DNA from 2 places in the Laceyella tengchongensis genome. Region 1 is predicted to be linked to the other one. Evidence: a T-box and tRNA genes for the amino acid it is inferred to sense, from the RefSeq annotation. Region 1 holds a T-box; the other holds one or more tRNA genes.
What was found. A T-box is a leader RNA that pairs with one kind of tRNA and senses whether it is charged. The one in region 1 lies ahead of pheS (phenylalanine--tRNA ligase subunit alpha), so its partner is inferred to be a tRNA-Phe.

Region 1 (4,406 bases):
ATCGTCACATGTGCGCGTCACACCGTCTAATGTCACGATCTGTTCGCCGGACAGCGCGCGGCGGACAATGATTTGCCCCCCTTGCACGCGGTTGTAATCAAAGGCGTGCAACGGCTGGCCCGTCTCCAACATCACGTAGTTGGTAATATCCACAATATTGTTGATCGGACGAATACCCGCCGAAATCAAGCGGTTTTGCATCCATTGTGGGGACGGCCCGACTTTAATGTCATGCACCACTTGCGCCGCATAAAAAGGACAATCTTCTTCCGATTCAATGTACACGTTGATGGGTGCCTCGTATTGTAACGGCATATCTTGCGTCATGGGCAAACGCAACTCACGGTCAAAAATAGCCGCCACTTCATAAGCAACTCCGATCATTCCCAAGCAATCGGAACGATTCGGCGTTAATTGCAATTCGATTACCTGGTCATTCATGCCCAGGAATTCTTTGATATCAATGCCAATCGGCGCGTCGGGCTCCAACACCAAAATGCCTTCAGTCTGTTCTTTCATCAGCACTTTTTCCGGGAAGCCCAATTCTTGAGCGGAACAAATCATACCATTTGACTCCACCCCGCGCAGTTTGGCTTTTTTGATGTGCAATCCGCCCGGCAATTTGGCCCCGACCAAGGCGACGGGCACCCGTTGTCCGGCGGCCACGTTTTTCGCGCCGCACACAATCTGCAACACTTGCCCTTTCCCTACGTTAACCAAACAAACATTGAGCCGATCCGCTTCGGGATGGCGTTCCACTGACATCACTTCCCCGATGATGACACCAGATACGCCGGGATCGCGAGTATAGATCACTTCCACTTCAATCCCCGTCCGATTCAGCTCTTCAGCGATATCTTCCGGAGAAATCCCTTCTAAATCCACATATTGAGACAACCATTCATACGATACTAGCATTTGATGTCACTCCTCTCACTCAGAACGAAATTGGCGCAAGAAACGCAAATCATTATTGTAAAAATGGCGAATGTCATCAACGTCGTATTTCAGCATGGCGATCCGCTCCACCCCGATTCCGAAGGCGAAACCAGAATAACGTTCCGGATTGTAGCCGGCTTTCTCCAACACGCGCGGATGAACCATGCCCGCTCCCAAGATCTCTACCCAGCCTTTTTCCGGATGATAGATGTCCACTTCCACACTCGGCTCAGTGAATGGGAAATAACTGGGGCGCAACCGCATTTCGGTTCCTTCGCCAAACATCTTTTCAATTAAGGCCAACAAGACACCGTTTAACTCACTCATCGACACGCCGCGGTCAACCACCAGGCCCTCGACTTGGGTGAATTGATGTGAATGTGTCGCATCGTCATCATCGCGGCGGTACACCTTACCAGGGCAGATGATCCTTACTGGCACATGCCCTTCTTTTTTCTCCAGGGTGCGCACTTGCACCGACGAAGTGTGTGTGCGAAGCAACGTCTCCGGCGTTATGTAAAACGAATCTTGCATGTCGCGCGCCGGATGTTCTTTGGGCAGGTTCAACGCTTCAAAGTTGTATTGATCCGTCTCCACTTCCGGCCCTTCGGCGATTTCAAATCCCATGCCGATGAAGACGTCTTCCAGCTGTTCAATCACCAGATTCAATGGATGAATCGAACCCAACTTAACAGGGGTTCCCGGCAACGTGACATCAATCGTCTCTGTGGCCAGCTGCTCATTGAGCGCCGCCTCTTCAAAGGCTGATTCTTTCTCCGCGATCAACAGGTCGAGTTGTGCCCGAATCTCATTGGCCAATCCGCCGATCACCGGCCGCTCTTCCGGGGGCAAGCTCCCCATGCCGCGCAATACACTTGTTAATTCACCTTTTTTTCCCAGATACTTTACTTTTAGTTCCCTCAGTGCGTCCAAGCTCTCCGCATTAGCGATCGCAATGGCCGCTTCATCTTGCAAACTTGTTAAACGTTCGCGCATCATTGATACTCCCCTCTTTTTGATGGAAAATAAAAAAATCCCGCGTCCAAAGGGACGAGAGATTCGCGGTACCACCCTTTTTGAAAAGAAGGCAGTCTTCTCCTTCTTTTCCACTTACAGAGATAACGGTCAAACCGGTTCCCCCTACTCGCGTTCACGTTCACGTCAGTTCAGGGGACAGCTCCAGAGCGAACTTCAGCAGCCAGTTCCTTAGGAACACTTCCAGTCATGGTGTTCCCTCCCTGAAAGGATGCACTGCTTACTCTTCTCTGTCATCGCTTTTCAAATCCATTGTCAGATTAAATTATTTAATATTATAAGCTATGGCAAAGTCAACCTGCAACAGTTACCTTGCCTGAAAATGTTGCCGGATTCGTTCATACAGCAAAATCGCGCCGGTGATGGATACATTTAATGACTCGGTTCCACCCGGCATAGGGATGGTGACATCCGCATCCACCAGCGGCAGGTATTTCTCATCGACGCCTCGGCCTTCATTGCCCAGCAACAGTGCCACCCGCGCCGGAAAAGCATAATCAAAATGGTGCGTGCCAGCATGTGGAGAGGCATTCACAACTGTCACTCCCCGGGACTGCAACATTGGGATCGCTTCCGCCAAATCAATCTGGATAAGCGGCATGCGAAACAACGCACCCATTGCCGAACGGACTACTTTGGCATTGAATGGATCAACCGTCCCTTTCCCCAGCAGGATGCTATCCACTCCTGCCGCTTGAGCTGTACGGATGATCGTCCCCAAGTTGCCAGGGTCTTGGACAGCGTCCAGAAGTAGCACGGTCAAATCACCATCTTTGTCTAGCCAAACGTCACGCGGCCAAACTGGCGCAGTGATGACAGCTGCCAACCCTTGCGGCGTTTCAGTGTCCACCAGCGCGGCAAATACGGCAGGAGCTAGTTCGTACACGGGCGCATCGGGCGGCAATTCCCCTTTGATGCGTTGGTAGACCTCTTCTTTATCCCTATTGACCAGCACCGCTTCAAACTGTGCAGATGCCCGCGCCGCTTCCAATAACAGGTGTTCGCCTTCAATCAACAGCGCCCTCTCTTGCGCCCGCCCTTTTCTGGTGTTCAACTTTTTCCAGCGTTTTACTTGCTCATTATGAGGAGATGTAATGGAAATGCGTTTTTTTATTGTCATTGGTCATCTGTCTTTTCCTGTAATTTTTTCAAATCGTCATTATGGCCGATCACAACCAACGTGTCACCTTTATGTATCATATCGGTCGCCGCAGGGTTAATGTTAAACTGCGACCCGTTCTTAATGGCCATCACATTGCAACCGAATTTCGCACGAATATTTAATTCCTGCAGTGTTTTCCCGTTGAAAAATTCACCGGCGATCACCTCAATGATGCTATAGTCATCGGATAGCTCGATATACTCTAGGATATTGGGTGAAATCAAGCTGTGAACTACGCGCACCCCCATGTCGCGTTCCGGGAACACCACGCGGTCGGCTCCCAATTTATTCAATACCTTGCCATGCATCTCGTTGATCGCTTTCACCACGACTTTCGGGCATCCGATTTCTTTGAGCACCAACGTAGTCAAGATGCTGGCCTGGATGTCATTGCCAATAGCGACCACCACTACGTCAAAATTGCGTATTCCCAGCGCTTTCAACGCGTTTTCATCGGTCGTGTCTGCTTCCACGGTGTGCAGTAGCACTTGGGACATATCCTGAACGCGTTGGTGGTCTTTATCAATGGCCAACACTTCGTACCCCATGGAATGAAGTGTTTTGGCCACGCTTCCTCCAAATCGGCCCAAGCCAATAATCGCAAACGTTTTACTCACTTTTGTCGCCTCCGCAAAGCCTCTGCAAATTAGCTTAACCCAAATCGTTTAGGGATAAAGTTATTTTTTCCGTAAAGACTTATGTAAAAGGGGGTTATCAGGATGAATTTTGACATTCGCGGTGCAGTAATACACAACATTCATACCATGAATCCGCAACAACTGCAAGAATTAGTGGTGGACTCTATTCAACAAGGCGAAGAAAAATTGTTGCCCGGACTGGGTGTGCTGTTCGAAGTCATCTGGAAAAACAGCTCCGACGCCGAGCGCAATCAACTCATCGAAACACTGCACGAAGCGCTTCCTAAATAAGGATTAAAAAAAAACAGGCAAGCCCGTCGTTCGTTCTTAACGAACAGGCTTGCTTTTTTCGTTATGCAGTTACAGGCAGAATCCGGGGAAACCACCAAAGCCCCCACCGAAACCCCAGCCGCCTCCGAAAAAGCCCCAGAAGCAGAAGAAGGCGATGATCAGGATGACGATGATCGCGATGGCGATGGCCGACCCTATCCCGCCAAAGCCGCCAAAACCTATGCCGCTTGTCTTCAAAGTTCCATTTTTCACAGATCGATCTCCCTTCGTTGTGACTTCAGTACTAGTCTATGTACCCACCGTCACAACAGGCTCCGGCAAATGCCAAGGGAAATATGCCC
Region 2 (4,406 bases), on a different contig from region 1:
ACAGATTGGCATTCCCTATTACTCTGTCAACTTCGAAAAGGAATATGAACAAAAAGTGTTTCAGTATTTCCTTGATGAATACAAAAAAGGCAGAACCCCCAATCCGGACATCATGTGCAACCGGGAAATCAAGTTTGGCGAGTTCTTAAACAAAGCGAAACAGCTAGGGGCCGATTTCATCGCAACGGGCCATTACGCACAAATCATCGAGAAAAACGGAGAAAAGTACCTAGCCCGTGGCGCGGACCCCAATAAAGACCAAACCTATTTCTTGTACGCCGTCAACAAACCGCAATTGCTACAGGCCATGTTTCCCATTGGGCACATGCAGAAACAGGAGGTGCGCGAGATCGCGCAAAAAGTCGGTTTGGCCACAGCCAAAAAGAAAGACAGCACCGGCATCTGTTTCATCGGCGAGCGAAATTTCCGCGAATTCCTCAGCCACTATCTGCCTGCACAACCTGGAGAGATCCATACCCTAGATGGGGAAGTGAAAGGGCGGCACGACGGCTTGATGTATTATACGTTGGGCCAACGTCAAGGATTGGGGATCGGTGGAAGCGGAACAGGGGAACCCTGGTTTGTCGTGAAAAAGGACATTGAAAAGAACATTCTCTATGTGGCGCAAGGCCATGACCATGAAGCACTGTACTCCGGTGGGCTCATCGCCACCGATATCAATTGGTTGGGCCAAGGCGACACTCCAAACGAGCCTTTTACATGCACCGCTAAATTCCGCTACCGTCAAAAAGACCAACCGGTGCGCGTACTTCCGCAACCGGACGGCACTTTCCGCGTAGAATTCGCCGAACGGCAACGGGCGGTCACCCCGGGGCAATCCGTGGTTTTCTATGATGAGGAAATTTGTTTAGGTGGGGGCATTATTGACAGCACCTTTTAATATAAAATAGAATTGGGCGGTTTTCTTGAACGGCCACAGGGCTGAATCAAGAAAGCCGCACCTTATTTTTACGATGCCTCTCTCGACATCGTTCAGCAAACTTCTATCCCCCTGTTTCTTTTGGCTACCAAAATGTTTCCGTTTTATGGCACAACCGAAAACGGGACTTTAGTCTACTATTCAAATATTGGAAAATAGAGTAGCATTAAGTCGAGTTTCATAGTATAAAGGGGGATTGTAGCATTGAAGGACAAAGCGTATTTACCCGCCCCTGAGTTTGACACAGACGACCTGTCTCCCGAAGAATACAGCACGCAAATCAAACGAAAAACCATCGCTCTGATTGGTGCTGGCATTGCATGTTCCGTCTTTTCCTACGCCATTTTCACCAACTCAACTGGCTCTATTTCAACTGACAACAACGAAGTCACCGCCAAGCAAACGAAACGGCCTACCCCAGAGACGGAACAAAAACTGCACAGGTCAAGCCAGTCCGCATCCACCGCTACAAAAGCGAATTCGTCGGACAACGGCCATCAACCCAACGACCCGGCAAAACATCTTCCCGGCATGGTTGACGGAGATGCCAACCCAACCCCAGATGCGACTCACCCTAACCAATCTCCGAACAAACCCTCACACATCGGGAATGACGACAACCGGGATCCGCTTAACATTTTTCACGCCTCCTCAAATGTAGTGGCCAGCGCGACGCCTTCATATGAAAAAAACCCTTCACCAAGTTCAGACATACATAATAAACCTTCAACCGTTGTACAGAAGGAAAAACCACAGCAAAATACGCCCACATGCGAGCTGGCCTGCGAAGCGACAAAATCTACTAAAAAAAAGTTGGCAGAAATATTGCGAGATTTAACCAATTGAAGCCAATAAAAAAAGTAGCTGACTTTTTTCAAAGCCGGCTACTTTTTATATGGCGTGCCCTGGAAGATTCGAACTCCCGACCTTCTGATCCGTAGTCAGACGCTCTATCCAGCTGAGCTAAGGGCACATATGCGATTGGTGCGGACGAAGGGACTTGAACCCCCACAGCCTTGCGGCCACAAGAACCTGAATCTTGCGCGTCTGCCAATTCCGCCACGTCCGCAAACTTCATATGGAGGCGGCACCCGGACTCGAACCGGGGGTAAAGGTTTTGCAGACCTCTGCCTTACCACTTGGCTATGCCGCCATGATAATTGGCAGGGGCGGTAGGAATCGAACCCACACTGGAGGTTTTGGAGACCTCTGTTCTACCACTAAACTACGCCCCTGTATGGTGCTGGTGAGAGGACTTGAACCCCCAACCTACTGATTACAAGTCAGTTGCTCTACCAATTGAGCTACACCAGCGTGGTGGCTCGGGACGGAATCGAACCGCCGACACGAGGATTTTCAGTCCTCTGCTCTACCGACTGAGCTACCGAGCCACATTCTTTTATTATAACATAGACAATCGTTTTTGTCAAAAATGGCGGAGAGAGAGGGATTCGAACCCTCGAGGCGAGTTTTGCCCGCCTACACGATTTCCAATCGTGCTCCTTCGGCCAGCTCGGACATCTCTCCGTGTTGTGAAGTTAAATTTTCGTTTTCGTCAGCTCATCTCGCTGACAAAATATATATTACACTGGTTCATTCATGTTGTCAACGGGAATTTTAATTTAATTCTATTCTGAATTTATTTGGTTGCCACCCCGCACGCTTGGATTTTCTCTCACTGGTCAACCCCATGCTCCGCCATCTACCGAAGATATGATTTGACTTTCCTTTTCCGCAACCGATTGCTATCTGCGTTATGGGAGTGCGGTCATCAACACCGCTTTTAACAGCGCATGAATAAAACTGAACCCAATCGCCAATCCGCTTAACATCATCCCCACGCTCGCCAAGTTCCCTTTTTCTGATCTTCTACCCCTCAGCCCCAGCACCAATCCGACCACTCCGCACACAATCCCGGCCAGCGCAAACACAAAGGCTGAAAAAAAGCCGACAATTCCCAACACCAATGCAATCTGCGCTTCTTTGTTCCGCTGTGGCATTCTTTCCAAATTGGTTTGAATTTGCGTTGGTTCCATCAAATCCCTCCAACCCGCATCTTAATGTTAGTTTATTCATCAGGAAGCAGATATTCCCTCTCTCTTCATTCTTTTCATTTTCCTTCCATCGCAAACCCCCTTTTTATAAATTTTCCCCAAGCCCCCCTTCATTCCATGTGGCGGGATGAGGTCATTTTGATAAAAAAAGCCACCTGCTGGCAGCTTTTTCCTTTATGTCCTTTCTTTTTGGCTGGAACTCGCTTTTTTGTAAGCAAGTTCAAAAGCGGTCTCTTCTTGCGCTTGTTGCGTCTTTTTGTGAGCCGTTTTCTTATCATCTGCTGGCACGTTTTCTTCAAGGTAGTCGAGTGCCCTGACACTTTTACTCTTGGCCCGAAGCCCGTCGTAACTAAATCCAAATTGCAACTCAACCTCTTTGTTGAGAGAATCCTTTGTAATTCCTTTTGCTTGCCCTGGCTTGAAAAACACCTCAAATCCATTGACCTCGATTTTTCCATTGCCGGGATGCTTATACTCCGTCACGATCCCTCTTACTGTCCGCAACGGGTTTCCACCAGCTTCATCAACCATCCGATGATGAACCAATGACTGCAATCCCTCTCCTACTCCAAACCACTCAAAACAAAAAGTCTTGTAGGGGGACTTCTCCGCTTCTTTGGCACAAGCTTCAATTAATCTCTTTGCCCTGCTTTTCTCAAACTCATATCCTTCCATCCCTTTCAATACCATGAGGACATAATGATAATAAAGGGCCTGCACCTGATTGGTTCTGCTACTCCAAGCGGACAAATATTCAATCGCATCATCGAGAGTCACATTGGGATGATGGCGTGCCACTTGGAACCATAAATAAATGTTTTTCTCATTGTCCGGCTCTTCCATGAGATTGTCTTTCAGCAATTCATGATATAATTGAGATTTTTTGTGCCGATTTTGCTGAAATCCTTAAATTTCTGTCTGCAAAGCGAACGATTTGCAGACGGATCATCGGTTTGTTAGAGATCGACTACAATAAGTTGTTCAAGTTTTGTATCACGATGTTCAAATCCATGTACAGTTTCTTTCAATCATTTTCACAATGCGTGATATAGGTGTTGCTTTCCTCTTCAATATGTGTTTGTTTCACGCTTTCCAAAAGGCCCTCCACCAAATCCAGACAAGCCAAAACCCACTGGTTACTTGGGCGCTTAAAAAATTCTGCATGTGTGAGTCCTGAGATTTTAACCACATCTTCAATCATGTGTATGATCATCTCAACATAGGAGATGGACTCATGCAACAAGTTGTTGTGATCACGGGACCGTTTAAACCAACTCCCCGCATGGTTCGCAACACTTTTACTTCCTCCAACTCTTCCCCGGAAAGAAGCTTGGGCTGCTTTGTGTACTTCGCTTTTAGTGCATTTAGCTTATCTTTTAACTGCTCTCGTATGCACAATCCTTTGATGTGAT

Region 2: it encodes a tRNA-Phe, which carries the amino acid that the T-box ahead of pheS (phenylalanine--tRNA ligase subunit alpha) is inferred to sense. The anticodon was not compared.

Annotation. Positions count from the first base shown of each region.
Region 1 covers NZ_FXTU01000001.1:551,633-556,038, reverse strand. The annotation lists gene pheT (phenylalanine--tRNA ligase subunit beta) at 1-918, opposite strand, end outside; gene pheS (phenylalanine--tRNA ligase subunit alpha) at 934-1,935, opposite strand; T-box leader at 1,983-2,220, opposite strand; gene QQZ12_RS02710 (TrmH family RNA methyltransferase) at 2,282-3,094, opposite strand; gene QQZ12_RS02705 (potassium channel family protein) at 3,091-3,753, opposite strand; gene sspI (small acid-soluble spore protein SspI) at 3,856-4,065, shown strand; gene QQZ12_RS02695 (hypothetical protein) at 4,135-4,317, opposite strand.
Region 2 covers NZ_FXTU01000002.1:666,188-670,593, forward strand. The annotation lists gene mnmA (tRNA 2-thiouridine(34) synthase MnmA) at 1-901, shown strand, start outside; gene QQZ12_RS06945 (hypothetical protein) at 1,145-1,786, shown strand; tRNA gene QQZ12_RS06950 (tRNA-Arg) at 1,837-1,913, opposite strand; tRNA gene QQZ12_RS06955 (tRNA-Leu) at 1,923-2,009, opposite strand; tRNA gene QQZ12_RS06960 (tRNA-Cys) at 2,020-2,093, opposite strand; tRNA gene QQZ12_RS06965 (tRNA-Trp) at 2,102-2,175, opposite strand; tRNA gene QQZ12_RS06970 (tRNA-Thr) at 2,179-2,254, opposite strand; tRNA gene QQZ12_RS06975 (tRNA-Phe) at 2,256-2,331, opposite strand; tRNA gene QQZ12_RS06980 (tRNA-Ser) at 2,374-2,467, opposite strand; gene QQZ12_RS06985 (DUF4190 domain-containing protein) at 2,695-2,976, opposite strand; gene QQZ12_RS06990 (hypothetical protein) at 3,169-3,837, opposite strand; gene QQZ12_RS06995 (hypothetical protein) at 4,019-4,195, opposite strand; gene QQZ12_RS07000 (hypothetical protein) at 4,204-4,406, opposite strand, start outside.